DNA from 2 places in the Cytobacillus dafuensis genome. Region 2 is predicted to be linked to the other one. Evidence: riboswitches for the same ligand, from Rfam matches in the RefSeq annotation. Region 2 holds a riboswitch; the other holds the start of a gene.
What was found. Region 2 has a riboswitch for thiamine pyrophosphate ahead of thiT (energy-coupled thiamine transporter ThiT). Riboswitches for the same ligand answer to the same signal wherever they lie in the genome.
Positions count from the first base shown of each region.

Region 1 (8,152 bases), 1.2 Mb from region 2:
TAAAGTCATACTGAATCTTTTTTAAGGGGCTAATGGATGATGCAATAATAATTGGTTTAGCCGATGAATCATAATTTTCTATCGTTTCAATTAAATATTTATCGTCCTTTCCAATCCATGAAGACTGACCGCTTTCAACAATTTTTTCAGCATTTTCAGCCAATTCAACTTTCAATTGCTCTTGCTCGTGTTTATCTTTTACGGACGGAATTGACATACTCGAAGGAAAAAATACTACCTCACTGCTTTCAACTGGTTTTGTTTCCATTTCTGGTTGTAAGGTAAGCGCAGCTTCTGCTTGCTCTCTCATTTTCCCCCTTTGATTCTCCTCTAATATTGTTTCAAATAAATTATTCATTAATAAAAACATAATAATGAACAAAAAAATAATCAGAAAGGCAAAAGCAATATTAATTTGATTCAGCAGTTTCATGATTTTTCATCTCCCGGAGCCTATATCCATATCCCCAAACAGTCTCTAATGGTAAACCTGTCATCTTTTTCCTTAATCGCTTAACTAAATCATCTACAGCACGATCACTTCCAAAATAATCCTCGCCCCAAACAAAATGTAATATTTCTTCTCTTGAAAATGGATGTCCATACCTTTTTATTAACAAGTAGAGTAAGTCATACTCTTTTATCGTGACCTCCACTTCCTCACTTCCCCAAAACACTTGTCTTTTTTCTATGATTAATTTTATATCTCCCGCTCTTAAAACCTGTTCTTCTTCATTTACACTTTTTTTCTGATAGTTTTGTAGCATCGTCCAGCGATGCAGCAGCCGCTTTACTCTAGCTATCAGCTCTTTAGGACTAAATGGCTTCGTTAAATAATCGTCACTGCCAATCTCTAATCCAAGAATTCTATCTACTTCTTCATCCTTAGCAGAAATCATAATAATAGGAATCTCTTCCTTTTCTCTTATCTTTCTGCAAAACTCATATCCGTCCATCCCTGGCAGCATAATATCTAGAATCCACAAATCAGGTGACATGACCATTTTTATTTCTAATGCCTCCTCAGCTGAGGCAACACTAATTGTTCGGTAACCTTCTTTTTGCAAATATGCTTCAATTATTTGCCTAATATGAAGCTCATCTTCGACAATTCCAATTAGCATTGACATCGAAAGATACATCCCTTCATCCGATAAAATTATGTTAATTTTAACAGATTTTGCTTAAATCTCAGTGTAATCTATTTCGATTACATACTTTTTCCACAATCAGTCCATTTTTTTGCCAGAGTGAGTTTCTATACTTTTTTATGTAAGTTAAATTATTTTATTGAGGAGTGTGTTCACATGAAAATGAAAAAAATCATTATGTCTGGAGCATTAACTTTAGGCTGTGTTTTACCAATTTCAGCATTGGCTGCAGATAATCAGGATGATTCTGTAAAAGATAAGGATGGAACTGAGTTCATTGAAGCTACTTTATCTATCCCTGCATTACAACTTGAAGAAGGTCAATTAGAGAATGCTAAAAATGATATGGAATCTGGTGAATTAGTTGAATCTACACCAGCTACTATAGTTGAAGAAGCTATTTCGACTGCTAAAGACAAAGAATGATAACGCAGCAATAATTGATTCATTCTGTAAAAAAGGTGCCTGATCCCTAGCGAAATTAAACGTGGGGTCAGGCACCTTAGTCAGATATATTCAATTATATTGTTACCTTATTTAGCATTAACATCAGGTTGATGTAACCCGAAAATATTTCCCTCTGTATCTAAATAATATCCCTGCCACGCCATTCCTGGCAAAGCATATTTTGGCATTGCGACTTTTCCGCCATTCTTAATGATTTTAGCTTCCGATGCATCATAATCTTCCACACCAATTGTGCAAACATAGCCATTTAAAGCTTGATTTGCTTCAGGTGCAGCACTTTGACGCTGCATTAAAGCACCATTGATTCCAGGTTCATTTTCTTCTCCTGTCACAACCCCAAAGTAAGGCATTCCAGCATATTCGCTCCAGTCTTGAAACGTCCAGCCAAATACCTCTCCGTAAAATGTTTTTGCCTGTTCCATATTAGTTACATGAATCTCAAAATGAACGACTCTTCCCATGATTAACCTCCTAATATATTCACATAGATATGTACTGCACACTTGAATGGATATTTTTTATGTTTATTTTTACCTGTGTTGATCGACAAGGATTAGATTACCATCAGGATCCTCAATCATAAAGCTCCCTGGGCCTTCAGTTGCCACATTTGCTTCGTTAATAAAGTTAATTCCTTTTTCTCTAAGTTCCTCCTGTAATACCCTAACATCCTTAAAAGGATTTACTTCTTCAGCATTACTGTCCCACCCAGGATTAAAAGTTAATATATTCTTTTCAAACATACCTTGAAACAGGCCAATTATACAGTCTTCATTTTTCATGATTAACCAGTTTTGATCGATATTTCCACCAAAAACGTTAAATCCAAGTTTCTCATAAAATGCTTTTGAAGCATGAATATCTTTTACCGTCAAACTAACAGAAAATGCTCCAATACTCATATTTTTTCTCCTTTCACTAGATCATGAGGATGCTTTCACCTTATATCTAAAAAATAACACTTGATTCATTTAAAAATCAATTTCTAGGGTATTTTTTTTCAAAATAGTTAACCGTTTTTTCAATTAACTGCTTTAATATTTCTAAATCTACGTCATCTAGTTTATTTATATAAATACAAGCTTTACCTGATGTATGCTTCCCGAAACTCTCTAGTAATTGTTCTCGTTCTTTTTCTTCCATTGTAAAATATAGACTGATTTTTGCTTTGCGAGGTGAAAAGCCAACAAGTGGTGCATCTCCTTCGTGCCCAGTTTCGTATACATAGTGGTAAGAACCGAACCCAATAATGCTAGGCCCCCACATCTTAGCCTGAAAACCGGTTACTTCAGTAAAGATATCCAACAAATCATATGCATCTTTCCTCTTTTTGACGTTATCAACTTTTTCGATAAATTCAATGACGCTACTATCAGTTTCTTTCGTCTTAGGTTCATACATTATGGCTTTCCTCCTTTCATACTGATTTTTTAAAATTTATTATTACCGCTTACTAATCACTTCTCCACTAGATTTTCATTATTCAAATAAACTATACCGAGTATTAAATAAACTAGCAAGAAAAGGGATTATAGTACTTTCAACTGATATAATCTTCATCATAAAAAATCTCCTTCTCAAGATAATCTTCTTAACACTAGCAAAAAGATTTCATATTTATGCTATACACTCTCTTATTTTTGTTATAATAAAGTGCCTGAAAAAATAAATAGCATTAGAATTGTAGGGGAACCGGTGTTAACGGTTGAGATTGGATCTGTGAGGTCCTGACCCTTTGAACCTGATCTGGTTAAGACCAGCGGAGGAAACATATTCGAGTAAAGAATAGATATGTTTGTTCATGGACGCGCGGGTTCTCATCCGGGTGTTTTTTATTTTTTCTGGAGTTACCACGAATACACTTTGGAGGAAAATGTCATGAAAAGGTTAATTGCAACTATGCTTACTACATCCTTGCTTCTCGCAGGATGTGCCGGAGGAAAGGAATCCGCAGATCCCGCGAAGGAAAAGAAAGAAAAAAATGAGAAGGTAACGGTTGTTCTTGATTGGACACCGAATACAAATCATACCGGTTTATATGTTGCACAGGATAAAGGATACTTTAAAGAAGAAGGCTTGGACGTTGAGATTATTATGCCTGGTGAAGCAGGAGCTGATCAGCTAGTTGCTTCAGGAAAAGCCGATTTTGGCGTAAGCTATCAGGAAAGTGTTACACAAGCACGTGTTCAAGGGGTACCTTTAGTTTCAATTGCAGCAGTTATCCAGCATAATACGTCAGGATTTGCCTCTCCAGTGGAGAAAAATATTACTTCACCAAAGGATTTTGCTGGAAAAACATATGGAGGCTGGGGAGCTCCAGTTGAAAAATCCGTTATTACTTCCTTGATGCAACAGGAAAATGCCAATGTAGAAGATGTTTCCTTTGTGAATATGGGGGATACAGACTTTTTTACAGCGGTAAAACGAGACATTGATTTTGCTTGGATTTATTATGGCTGGACAGGCATTGAAGCAGAACTTCGCGGCGAAAAGATCAATATGGTTTATTTAACCGATTATAGTAAAAAGCTTGATTACTATACACCAGTACTTGTAACAAATGAAAAGAAGCTTCAATCGAATCCGGAACAAGTGAAGAAATTTTTAAAGGCTGTTTCGAAAGGCTATGAATTTGCGATCGACCATCCATTTGAAGCAGCAGATAGTTTATTGAAAGCAGCTCCTGATCTTGATAAAGATCTTGTTAAGAAAAGTCAAGAGTGGTTAGCAACACGTTATCAAGATGATGCTCCAAGATGGGGTGAACAAAAGCTAGAGGTTTGGGAAAACTATGCAAACTGGATGTATGAAAATAAATTATTAGATAGTGAGCTAGATGCTAAAAAAGCCTATACAAACGACTATTTGCCAAAGTAAGGAGACTAGTAAGATGAATAATTCCCTAGTTAGCATTCAAATTATCCCGAAAACAAAAAATGGAGAAGATGTCATTCCATATGTGGATGAAGCGATTAAAATTATTGAAGAATCAGGTGTCAATTATGAAGTTCATCCATTAGAAACAACAATGGAAGGGGAGCTTTCAGAGCTATTTGACATTATAAAAAAAATGAATGAACGTATGATTGAAATCGGCAGCAAAAACGTGATTTCTCAAGTGAAAGTTTTATATCAGCCATCAGGCATAGCCATGAATCAGTTAACGGAGAAGTATCGCTAATGAAGAAGAATCGATTTAAGGGATGGAGATCGGTTTTCGTTCTCCTTCTCTTCTTTTTTATTTGGGAGCTTGCCGTTAAAATAGCCGATATTCCAGAATGGCTGCTTCCTGCTCCTTCAACCATTATGACCGAAGCAATTACAGGCTTTCCAAGCTTTTCAGAACATTTGCTTTCAACGATAAAACTTGGGGTTACTGGGTTTACGATCGGTGTTGGGATTGGGCTTTTCGTTGCTATTCTGCTCTATCTCCTTCCGTTTGTACGTGAAGTTGTATATCCGCTTCTTATTCTTTCACAAAATATTCCCGTCATCGTTCTAGCCCCATTATTAGTCATCTGGTTTGGTTTTGGGATGTTGCCAAAAATCATTGTCATTACACTTGTTTGTTTTTTCCCCGTTACGGTTGCAGCACTTGATGGGTTTAAACAAACATCTCCTGACTTAAAGCATTACATGAAAATGGCTGGAGCGACGAAGAGCCAATTGTTTTGGAAGCTGGAACTTCCACATGCTCTCCCATCCATTTTTTCAGGAATAAAAATCTCTGCCACTTACAGTATTATGGGTGCTGTAATTTCCGAATGGCTTGGGGCTAAATCAGGCATCGGTGTGTACATGACTTTAGCTTCGTCCTCATTCCGAACAGATCGTGTCTTTGTTGCCATCTTTGCAATCATGGCGTTAAGCCTATTATTCTTTGCGGCAATTGTTTTGATTGAACGACTTCTTATCCGCTGGCAGTCAAAAGGAGTAGACTAAAATGAGTGTCTTAACGATACAAGATATTTCGAAAAAATTTGCAGATGTAGATGTCATTAAGCATCTAAATTTACAAGTGAATGAAGGTGAATTTGTTTCCATTCTTGGTCCTTCAGGCAGTGGAAAAAGTACGCTCTTTTCACTAATTGGCGGCATTCTTGCTCCTGATGAAGGGACGATTATACTGCAAGGTGAAAAAATTAATAGCAAAACAGGTGCAGTCAGCTACATGCCACAGTCCCCTAGTTTATTTCCGTGGAGAACAGTCTTACAAAACGTTCTTCTTGGTCAAGAATTAAAAGGAACAAAGGATACAAGTAAAGCATTAGAAATGATTGAGAAAGCCGGGTTAGCTGAATATACCCATTCTTATCCTAATGAGCTCTCTGGCGGCATGAAACAGCGGGTATCCTTTATTCGCGCTTTACTTAGCCCGCAGCCCATCATCTTACTTGATGAGCCGTTTTCAGCGTTAGATGAACTCACAAAACTGGACATGCAAAAATGGCTATTGTCTATCTGGGAAAACAATCGTCGAACGGTTTTATTTGTCACCCATAATCTTGAGGAAGCTTTGTTTTTATCCGATCGGATTGTGATTCTCTCCAACAAGCCTGCAACAATTGCAGCTGAATTTGTCATTCCTTTTCCTAGACCGCGTAAAGAAGAGCTCTTATTAGAGGACGACTTTTTACAATGGAAACGTAAAATCTATTACGAACTAAAATCATTCATGGAGCAATCATCATGAAAAAAATCATTGATGCCCATATTCATCTTGATAAATACGAAAAACAAGATTTAAGCAATATTATTGAAGGTGACCCATCTATAGAAGCACTTATTGCCGTATCTTTTGACTTGAAATCATGTCAAGCTACGCAGGAAATTGCTTCATGCTATCAACAGGTATATCCTGCTTATGGCTATCACCCAGAGCAGCAGCTTCCTCATGAAAAAGAACTTGTCGAGCTTATCAATTGGATGGACCGTCATCAAGACGAAATGATTGCAGTAGGTGAAGTGGGACTCCCCTATTATTTACGTCAAGAACAGGATCTGGAACGAGCTCCTTATCTTGAATTGTTAGAAGAAATGACCGTCAAGTCGAAAATATGGCAAAAACCGCTTGTACTTCACGCTGTTTACGAAGACGCGAAAATGGTTTGTGACCTTCTTGAAAAGCACTCTATTTCAAAAGCACATTTCCATTGGTTTAAGGGAGATGAGCATACGATTGACCGGATGATTCAGAATGGTTACTTCATATCCATCACTCCTGATGTACTCTATGAAAATGAAATTAAGGAGCTTGTCAAAAAGTATCCACTCGAGCAAATCATGGTTGAAACAGACGGCCCTTGGCCATTCGAAGGTCCTTTTACAGGTAGTCAAACCCACCCATATATGATGCATAAATCACTTGTGGAAATTGCTAGATTAAAGCGTGTACCGATTACAGACATTTATCCTCTTGTCCGAAAAAATACAATTGATTTTTATAATCTAAAAGAAAAAGACAAAAAGTGAAAGAGCGAACTGTGAATAGTCACCGTTCGCTCTTTAAAAAGGTATCTGACCTCTAGCGCATTTAGGAACACCTTCTCCTAAACTGTCATTTTCCAACTTGATAATGCCAGCCATTTTTCCTGCTCCTTGTAATCAGGCATTATTTTTCCAACGAGGCGCCAGAAGGATCGATCGTGATTTAGATGCACCATATGGCACATTTCATGTACGACTACGTAGTCTATTACTTTTTGTGGTGCCATTGCCAGCTTCCAATTGAAGGTTAGCTGCAGTTTTGAGTCACAGGTTCCCCACGTTGTTTTACTATCAGAAATACGGATAGAACGAGGTTTCACAGTAAAATTTTTTTGATAGGAGGAGATACTCTTCGTAACTATAGCTTTACACTGCTGATAATAAAATCTTTTTAAAGCTTGTTGTATCTTTTCATCCTCATGCTGCTTCACATAAATATGTAACTGATCTCCTTCAAACAAAACCGTGATATTAAGATCATGATAGATCTGTATAGGATATGCATTTCCTAAATAAAGAAAGCTCTCACTATGATCATAAACCCTCTCCTTTGGGCCAAGCAGTCTATCCTTCATTTCTTTAGTCTTTTGCAGAATCAAATCCCATTTTTCTTCTATTATTTGAACCACTTTTTCATCGGGTGTCCCTTTCGGTGCCTGAACTTCAATATTTCCATAGTGATCGATATTAATGCCTATGGATGTCCGATTTTTGTATTTTATTTCAAAACGAATTGTCTCACCTAAGTAGGTATGTATCATATCATCACCTGTAGTTAAGAATTTCTTGGCATATTTCTCAGTGATCTTTATTAAAGCCACCTTTTCTGTAGTAACTTCTGATGAAACTAGAGTATATTATACTCTAATTTTCTCAAACTTCCATTTAAAAAAGGCACCTAACCCCCAATGTGTTTCCGAATTAGGGGACAGGTGCCTTAGCCAAAAAGATTACTTTTCTCCATTAAGAATGAGATCCATTCTTTGAAGCTTCTCCTGAATGTCTGGGTGAATTTGATTCTCTTCTTCTATAATCAAATCGTCACT
Region 1 is NZ_CP042593.1:1,312,683-1,320,834, reverse strand. It holds gene FSZ17_RS06345 (sensor histidine kinase) at 1-433, opposite strand, end outside; gene FSZ17_RS06340 (response regulator transcription factor) at 411-1,130, opposite strand; gene FSZ17_RS06335 (hypothetical protein) at 1,308-1,577, shown strand; gene FSZ17_RS06330 (VOC family protein) at 1,685-2,080, opposite strand; gene FSZ17_RS06325 (VOC family protein) at 2,150-2,521, opposite strand; gene FSZ17_RS06320 (DUF1801 domain-containing protein) at 2,598-3,020, opposite strand; TPP riboswitch at 3,295-3,404, shown strand; gene FSZ17_RS06315 (ABC transporter substrate-binding protein) at 3,498-4,496, shown strand; gene FSZ17_RS06310 (MTH1187 family thiamine-binding protein) at 4,510-4,800, shown strand; gene FSZ17_RS06305 (ABC transporter permease) at 4,800-5,561, shown strand; gene FSZ17_RS06300 (ABC transporter ATP-binding protein) at 5,563-6,312, shown strand; gene FSZ17_RS06295 (TatD family hydrolase) at 6,309-7,091, shown strand; gene FSZ17_RS06290 (M48 family metallopeptidase) at 7,169-7,867, opposite strand; gene FSZ17_RS06285 (hypothetical protein) at 8,057-8,152, opposite strand, start outside.
Region 1: another riboswitch for thiamine pyrophosphate. It lies ahead of FSZ17_RS06315 (ABC transporter substrate-binding protein); the one in region 2 lies ahead of thiT (energy-coupled thiamine transporter ThiT).

Region 2 (8,152 bases):
ATGAAAACCTTGGAAAAAGGATGCTTGCCTATTATAACGACCTATTCCTTGAATTTAAAATGCATCCAAAATAATGAAAAGACTAACTGGCAAAAATGCTGGTTAGTCTTTTCTAATTTTTTTGAACATCAATGTTGCGTGGAGAACACAAAATTTTAGTATTAAACCAAAGTGAGGGGAGAATGATAATGAAAAAGGGAGTGTTCTTCATTGAAAAGAGTAATGGCTATATTAATCCTCATATTTCTTTTAAATAATCCAGTATCAGCTGAAGCGCCTTTTCTGAAAAAGGAGCTTGCCATTGTTATTGATGATCTCGGTAATAATATGAAAGGCACCGAGGAAATATTAAAGCTTCCAATTACTTTGACAGCAGCCATAATGCCCTTTATGCCTACTTCAAAAGAGGATGCTGAAATGGCCTATAAATATGGACATGATATCTTAGTTCATTTACCTATGGAGCCGAAAAAAGGGAAGGCAAGCTGGTTAGGACCTGGAGCCATAACAACAGATTTGAGCGACGAAGAAATCCGCAGACGTGTGGAGGCTGCTATTAAAGACATTCCACATGCCATAGGCATGAATCATCATATGGGTTCTAAAGCGACAGAGGATGAAAGAGTCATGAGAATTGTCCTAGAGGTTTGTAAGGCAAATGGATTATTTTATCTTGATAGTAAAACAACCGGCAAAAGCGTTGTAGGTAAGCTTGCATCAGAAATGGGCATTCCGTATTTAGAAAATAATCTCTTTTTTGATGATATTTATACACCTCAGCACATTTCAAAACAAGCAAATATATTAGCAAAAAAGCTTGATAATAGTGACCGTATTATTGCAATTGGTCATGTAGGAGTTACAGGACCGATGATGGTTGATGTATTACAGCAATATATACCCTTATACAAGAATAAAGCAAACATTGTTCCATTATCTGATCTAATTCCAGAGCTTCAGCTAATCGAATAAAAATAAAAATAAAAATCCGCATAGAGAAGCTATGCGGGTCTTTTTAATAAATGGACCGTCCACATTCCGATCTGGTTAGTCCCGCAACGATGCGAAGTTAGAAGAGGTGGACGGTCTTGAATGTAGTTTATGCTCAAAAATAAAAATAATGCAAGTTAGATTGGTAATTTATTAATAAGTGAAATATTCATTTAATATTTCTTGGGAAAGCGCAAATTCAGACATTTCCTGCTTTCCTCAGTCAAAAATTAGCGTAATTTGCCGGAATGATAGATATATGTCGAATAACCGGCCCTAAAGAGAGCCGGCATTTTACGCAAAAGAAAATTCCTTTTCTTCAGATGAAACAATTTCTTGAACCTCAGAGCCTTCTAATGTTTCTTTTTTCAGAAGTGCTTGGACTAAGTACTCAAATTGTAATCGATTTGTATTGATTAGTCGTTCAGATTTATCTAAAGCCTTATGGAAAAGCTCTAGCATTTTTGTTTCTTTTTCAACCTTATTAAAGGTTAATGTGAAACCATCTTCAAGTAAGCCAGTATCAACCATTTGCTCTATAACATGCTTGGCTTGTTGGACATCACCGCTTACCCCAATGCTATGTTCACCAAGAATGAGACGCTCAGCTACACCACCTGCCAAAATCATGGCTACCTGATCAAGCATATCACTTGTAGTCGATAAATGCATTTCTTTTGGAATAGGCGCCACATAACCAAGTGCTTGTCCACGCGGAATAATGGTCGCTTTACGAACAGAGCCAGGTTTAGTAATTGCGGCAACAAGAGCATGCCCAGCTTCATGAATAGCTACTCTCTGTTTTGTATTAGGATCTTGCAAGACTCTTGTTGTACTTCCAAGAACGGTACGATCAAGTGCAAAATCTAGATCTTCCTTGGATATTGCTTCCTGTCCGTTTCGAACAGCTCTTCGGCTTGCTGTTTCAAAAAGGGAATGAAGCTCTGCGCCTGAAAAACCTGAAGTGCTTTCAGCAAGACCTTCAAGTGATTCTTTAACATCATCTGCCAAAACACGATCTTTTGCATGAATTTCAATAATTTCTTTTCTGCCATTTGTATCTGGAAGCGGGACATGGAAAGAAAAATCAATACGCCCCGGGCGCAGGAAGGCATCATCGAGCATATCCTTCCGATTCGTTGCAGCGATGAATAGGATACCATCGTTTGATTGTCCGCCATCAAGCTGAACGAGTAGTTCCGTTAATGTTTTTTCACTTTCTTCACCACCATGCTGCTTTCTTTTACCAGCAAGGGCATCGACTTCATCGATAAATACGACAGACGGCTTTTGCTTTCTTGCATTTTGGAATAATGTCCGAACACGAGAAGCACCGACGCCAACAAACATTTCATTAAATGCAGAACCACTTGTAGAAAAGAAAGTAGCACCTATTTCCTTTGCGATCGCTTGGGCAAGCAAGGTTTTACCTGTCCCTGGAGGTCCATATAGTAATATGCCTTTTGGAGGCTTAACGCCCATTTTAAGAGAGCGATTTGGATCTTTAAGTGTGGATAGAGTTTGCAAAATTTCCTCTTTCATTTCACCTTGAATACCGCCAACATCTGCAAGTGAAATAGAAGGTAGAGGTCTTGCTGTAGAAACACTTTGCTTCATTGAATTAGCAGCTCCTAAACCGCCTTTTCCGGATTTATATAAATAAATGCCGATACCTGCAAGGACCGTAACAAGTCCGCCAAGAACCCATGGTGTATAAGGACTGCTTGAAGAAAATGTATATTGAACATTATAGTTTTCTACTATTTTATCAATCATTTGACTGTTCGGAGGAACATGCGAAAAATAATTTCCTTCACTCGTAGAAATCATGAGCTTACCGTCTTTATGTTCATTGATTGTAACTAGCTCACCTTTTTGAGCAATTATCAAGTTCTCAACGGAGGAAAAAGGAATTTGTTCAGCTTTATTTCCTGCTTGAACAGTCCAAATTACTGCTGCTAAAATCACCAAAAACGCTACAATAATTACTGAAATTGCTGAAGTTTTATTTAAACGTAATTTCAATGTATTCCCTCCCTTATGTATTATTATTATAAATAACATAAATAGGGCAGGGGTAGTCCCATTTTCATGTAAAATGAAGAAAAAATTGGAATTAATAATTTAGGAAGTTGAGAGGGGAGTAATATGAACATTTCAACTTCACATATGTTGGAAAGTCATATATACTAATATAGGAACAATTACATAAACGTAACCACAAGGGGAGCTAATTGCTGAGAGTGAACACATAGTTGTTCTGACCCTTCGAACCTGTTAGTCAATTCTAGCGTAGGAATGTGGCATGAGTAGAATGTTTATTTTACATGAATTTCTATTCTCCCCTTGAGGTAACGTATTAAACAAAAGGGGAGTTTTTTTTATGAGGAAAATAAGTCTGATTGCATTGATCGAGGCTTCTTTTTTTGCTGCATTTGCAATTGTTTTAGATCTATTGCCATCGATTAAGCCAACTCCAAATATTTCGATTTCAGTTGCTATGATACCAATTTTTATTCTAGCCTTTCGCTGGGGATTTCGTGTTAGCTTAATCTCAGGTTTACTTTGGGGTATTCTTCAAATCGTAATGGGGGATGCTTGGATTGCCACACCTACTCAAGCATTCATTGAATATTTCATTGCATTCGCTTGTATTGGTTTTGCAGGTTTATTTTATAATTTAATACAAAAGGAATTGCGTTTTGGCGACAAGAAAAAAGCGTACGGGTGGATCGTTGCAGCAATATTTGTTGGCAGTCTGGCGCGATACTTCTGGCATTTCATTGCAGGAGCTATTTTCTTTGGAGAGTACGCACCAGAAGGTATGGATCCAATTCTATTCTCTTTCGCAGTAAATGGTGCAACAATGCTAGGAGCGTTTGCATTATGTTCATTTGTTGCTGTCCTTTTAATATCAACCACGCCTCGATTAATTATTAGAAAAGACAATACACTAGCAATCGAACATAATAAAGCATCATAAAAATAGGGATTTCATTAAAAACTGCACAATGATTGAAAAAGTTTGTTAATCAATCATTGTGCAGTTTAGTTTTCATATGGTCTCTTTTACAGTGAATTTATTTTCTATTTTTTCTTCTAATAAAATAATACAGAAAAACGATTACTAATAGTCCAATTATTACTTTGTCAGAAATCCCATTTTCCTCGCTATTTTTTTCTTTCGTTTCGCTGCTTTCATCCTTTTGATTGTTGTCGATTTTTTCTGTTTGTGTAGGATCTGTAACAGCTTCTTCGGTTTTATCTGGAATGGCCACTGTTCTATTTTCTATTTCATCCATCTCTTCAACTGTGGTTGCATACATACCTTTTGATAATTTTTTTGCCTCAGCCATCGAAGAAACAATGCGGTCTTCATATAAATAGTCACCATAATCATAGAAATCCTCTACAAAGCCAGCTTTTGTTATTTCCTCTTGAAGCAATTGATCATCAACCCAAACCCATGCAAGCAAGCGATTATATTTATCGAAAACTCGATCTCCATCCGTTTCCAGCGTAATATTTCCTGACCTTAAGAAGGAGCATGTATATGTACTTGCCTCTTTTCCAAACGGTTCTATTTTGTTTGTGCTTTCTGGTGTATCAATATATAAAAATCTTGTTATATAGGTTTGTCCGTTTATCTTAAATTGTGCAGTATCCCCATCGGTGCATTTTACAAGTTCAGCAGGATACCTCGTACCTAATTTAATCGCATCATTTGGTTCTTCTGTAGAAGATATATTATCAGATGGTGTTGAAACTTCCTTTTGACCTGTTTCATTTTGGTTTGGAAATGAATAGCCCTCTAAATCAACATTTTCTTTAGACAAACCAGATGCACAACTGGAATTGCTGTTATATTTTTTAATTAATTGAATGAGTTCATCCATATTGGCTGCTGTTTTTGCAAGTGAGGAAGGTTCATGAAGTAAATAGACACAATCTGCCTTACGAAAATGCCCTCCTAATTCATCCCGTGCACCATTATGAGCTGCTGTTAATGTAGGGAGTATAAAAAAGCTAATAGTAGTAAAAACAAAAATGATGATTCGATTAAATTTGTACAAAACTAGTACCTCCTATGTAACAACCATACGGTTAAATATAATACCATAATCAAATTGATTTTTGTTTGTTTTTTGACTATTCATCTCATAGACAACTTTTACTTTCAAACAACAGAATCAAAAATAGGCACATTAAATGAAATTTCTCGTATTATAAAGGGATATTTTTTTTACAGAGGAGGAATACGATTGTATCCATTTTATGATTATCCAAATTCATATAGACAAACTGAAAAAATAATCGCAAATTTAACGAAAGCAATAAATGGTGAGTACAGTGCTATTCAATGCTATCAAAAACTAGCAAATATGGCGCCGACACAAAAAGAAAAAGAGCAAATCCTTGAAATAAAACAAGATGAAAGTAAGCATCTTCATACATTTTCACAATTGTACGTAAATTTAACTGGTAGTCAACCAATTCCACAATTAATGGAACAATGCCCCAATAACTATAAAAAGGGGCTTGAGTTTGCACTAATTGATGAACAGCAAACTGTGGATTTTTATTTAGATGTCTCTGACGAAACAGCAGATCCAAGAATTAAGGCTGCTTTTAAACGTGCGGCTTTAGATGAACAAAATCATGCTGTATGGTTTTTATATTTTTTGACGAAGCAGAAATATTAAGATCAGCTGAAAAGAAATCAAAAAAAAAACGATTTCTTGTTCATTTTGAATGAATAAAAATTGTTTTCTCTTTTTTTGTACCCCCAAAACTAGCAACTTGATTACGAATAATCTAGTGAAAATATTATTTATTGCTCCAATTCAACAAAGGAGGTCTGATTTTGATCTTAATAAAAACAGATATTGATAAACTATTAGAAGCAACAGTAGATATGGCAGATGAAGATTTTAGTAATATAATCAGACGGATTGAAATAGATAGATTACTTGAAAATACACAAGACTGGTAAAATTCATATAAATAAGAGCAAATCCACTCAAATCCTGAGTGGATTTTTTTTTGAAACAAGGTAAAATATTTGGTTTTTTATACAATATTTGTAACAAATGGAAGTGGTTATGCGTCAATAGCTAATAAAGGGGTGAAGTCAATGAAAAATAAATGGTTTATTATGATCGGAGTTGTATCATTTTTCATCATCTTTTTCACGTTTTTCTTTACAACCCAATTAAAGGTTGTAAGCGGAATGGATGTAGAAGATGATAAAATGATTGTACTTCAAAATAAGGTTTGGAAGATTCATTTTTCAGAAAAACTAAAACCATCAAGTGTCAATGAAAAAACTGTTTATGTAAGTAATGAAAAAGGAGAGAAGCAAAAGGTATCTGTTTCTTTGAGTAATAATCAGAAAACAATTATGGTTGAACCTCCAGCTAATGGCTATTCATTGCTACCACAGTATTATACTTTATATGTAACAAAAGATATAAAATCCGATTTAGGAAGAAACATGCTATCAATAAATAAGCAAACCTTCACAGTGAAAGAAAAACTGCCTACTGTTGACTCAAAGAGTAAATTGAATGCCCAATTATTAAAACGATTAAAAGAAGAGCAAAGAGAATTAAAAACTTCTGAAATGAATACGGCTAAAGAGGAATCTTCAAAATCTAATGATGCAGGTGCGGATTATTCGGAAACAAATGTACAAGTTAAAGGAATTGATGAAGGGGATGTTGTTAAAACAGATGGATCACATATCTACCAGGTCGTAGATGGAAAAGTGCAAATTGTAAAAGCAGTTCCTTCGAATCAAATGTCTTTAGAGTCAAAGATTACATTTGAACAATCCTTCTCTCCTTACCAAATGTTTTTACACAAGGATCAATTGGTGATCATGGGCCATAGCTACGGAAACATGAATCAGCCTTCATCTCAACAAAATGATAGCGCGAAAATAAGGATTGCCCCTATCCATGAAACAACAAAAGCGTATATCTATAATGTGAAAAACAAAAAGAGCCCTAAAAAAGTAAGAGAGATAGAAATTGAAGGCTACCTTATGTCATCGAGATTAATGGATGGTAAAGTATATTTAATCGCAAATAAATATGCAGATATATGGTTGCTGAAAGATAATCCAGAAATGGATATGAGGCCAAAATACTTTGATTCCGCAAAACAAACTGCCATGCAGCCGATAGACTATAATAAAATTCAATATTTCCCGGATTCCAACGAATCTAATTTCACGAATATTGCTGTAATTGACCTTAATAATCCAAAAGCTGATATAAGTCTCTCAACTTATTTAGGAAGCGGCGATAATATCTACATGTCAAAAGACAATCTTTATCTTGCCGTTACGAATTATTATCCTTATTCAACACAGAATGATCATTCCTTCCAGGCTGATACGTCAGTTTATAAATTTACTGTCAATGGGATGAAAGTGGATTTCCATAGCTCTAGTGAAGTTTCGGGAACGGTATTGAATCAATTTTCAATGGATGAATATAAAGGATATTTTAGAATTGCCACAACAAAAGGCCAGGTTTGGGATGATAAAAGACCATCAGCAAATAATCTTTATATCCTTGATCAAAATTTAAAGCAGGTTGGAGAACTAGAGGATTTAGCTAGAGGTGAACGAATCTATTCCGCACGTTTCATGAATGACCGAATATATATTGTGACTTTTAAGCAAACAGATCCCTTATTTGTTATAGATGGTTCAAACCCACAAAAACCAAAGGTAATAGGAGAATTAAAAATACCTGGATTTAGCAACTATCTGCACCCCTATGATGAAAATCATGTTATTGGCTTCGGGCATGATACGAAGGTATTAACTGGGAAAGGAGAAGGAAATCAGCCAATTATATTAACGAATGGAGTAAAAATCTCGCTATTCGATGTTAGTGACATGGCTAATCCAAAAGAAAAATTCACAGAAATTATAGGAGGCAGAGGAACGTATTCACCACTCAACTATGACCATAAAGCACTTCTATATGATAAAAAGAAAAACATTTTTGCATTTCCGATAGCCGTATATCAAAATTCAGAAAATAGTCAATATGAGTCCAACTATGAATTCCAAGGTGCCTATGTCTACAATATTGACTTAAAGAAGGGATTTACATTAAAGACAAAATTAACTCATCAGGACGCTAAG
Region 2 is NZ_CP042593.1:2,506,246-2,514,397, reverse strand. It holds gene FSZ17_RS11885 (ABC transporter substrate-binding protein) at 1-74, shown strand, start outside; gene FSZ17_RS11880 (divergent polysaccharide deacetylase family protein) at 223-972, shown strand; gene FSZ17_RS11875 (AAA family ATPase) at 1,285-3,015, opposite strand; TPP riboswitch at 3,204-3,306, shown strand; gene thiT (energy-coupled thiamine transporter ThiT) at 3,374-3,973, shown strand; gene FSZ17_RS11865 (thermonuclease family protein) at 4,071-5,063, opposite strand; gene FSZ17_RS11860 (ferritin-like domain-containing protein) at 5,253-5,693, shown strand; gene FSZ17_RS23925 (hypothetical protein) at 5,855-5,983, shown strand; gene FSZ17_RS11855 (beta-propeller domain-containing protein) at 6,125-8,152, shown strand, end outside.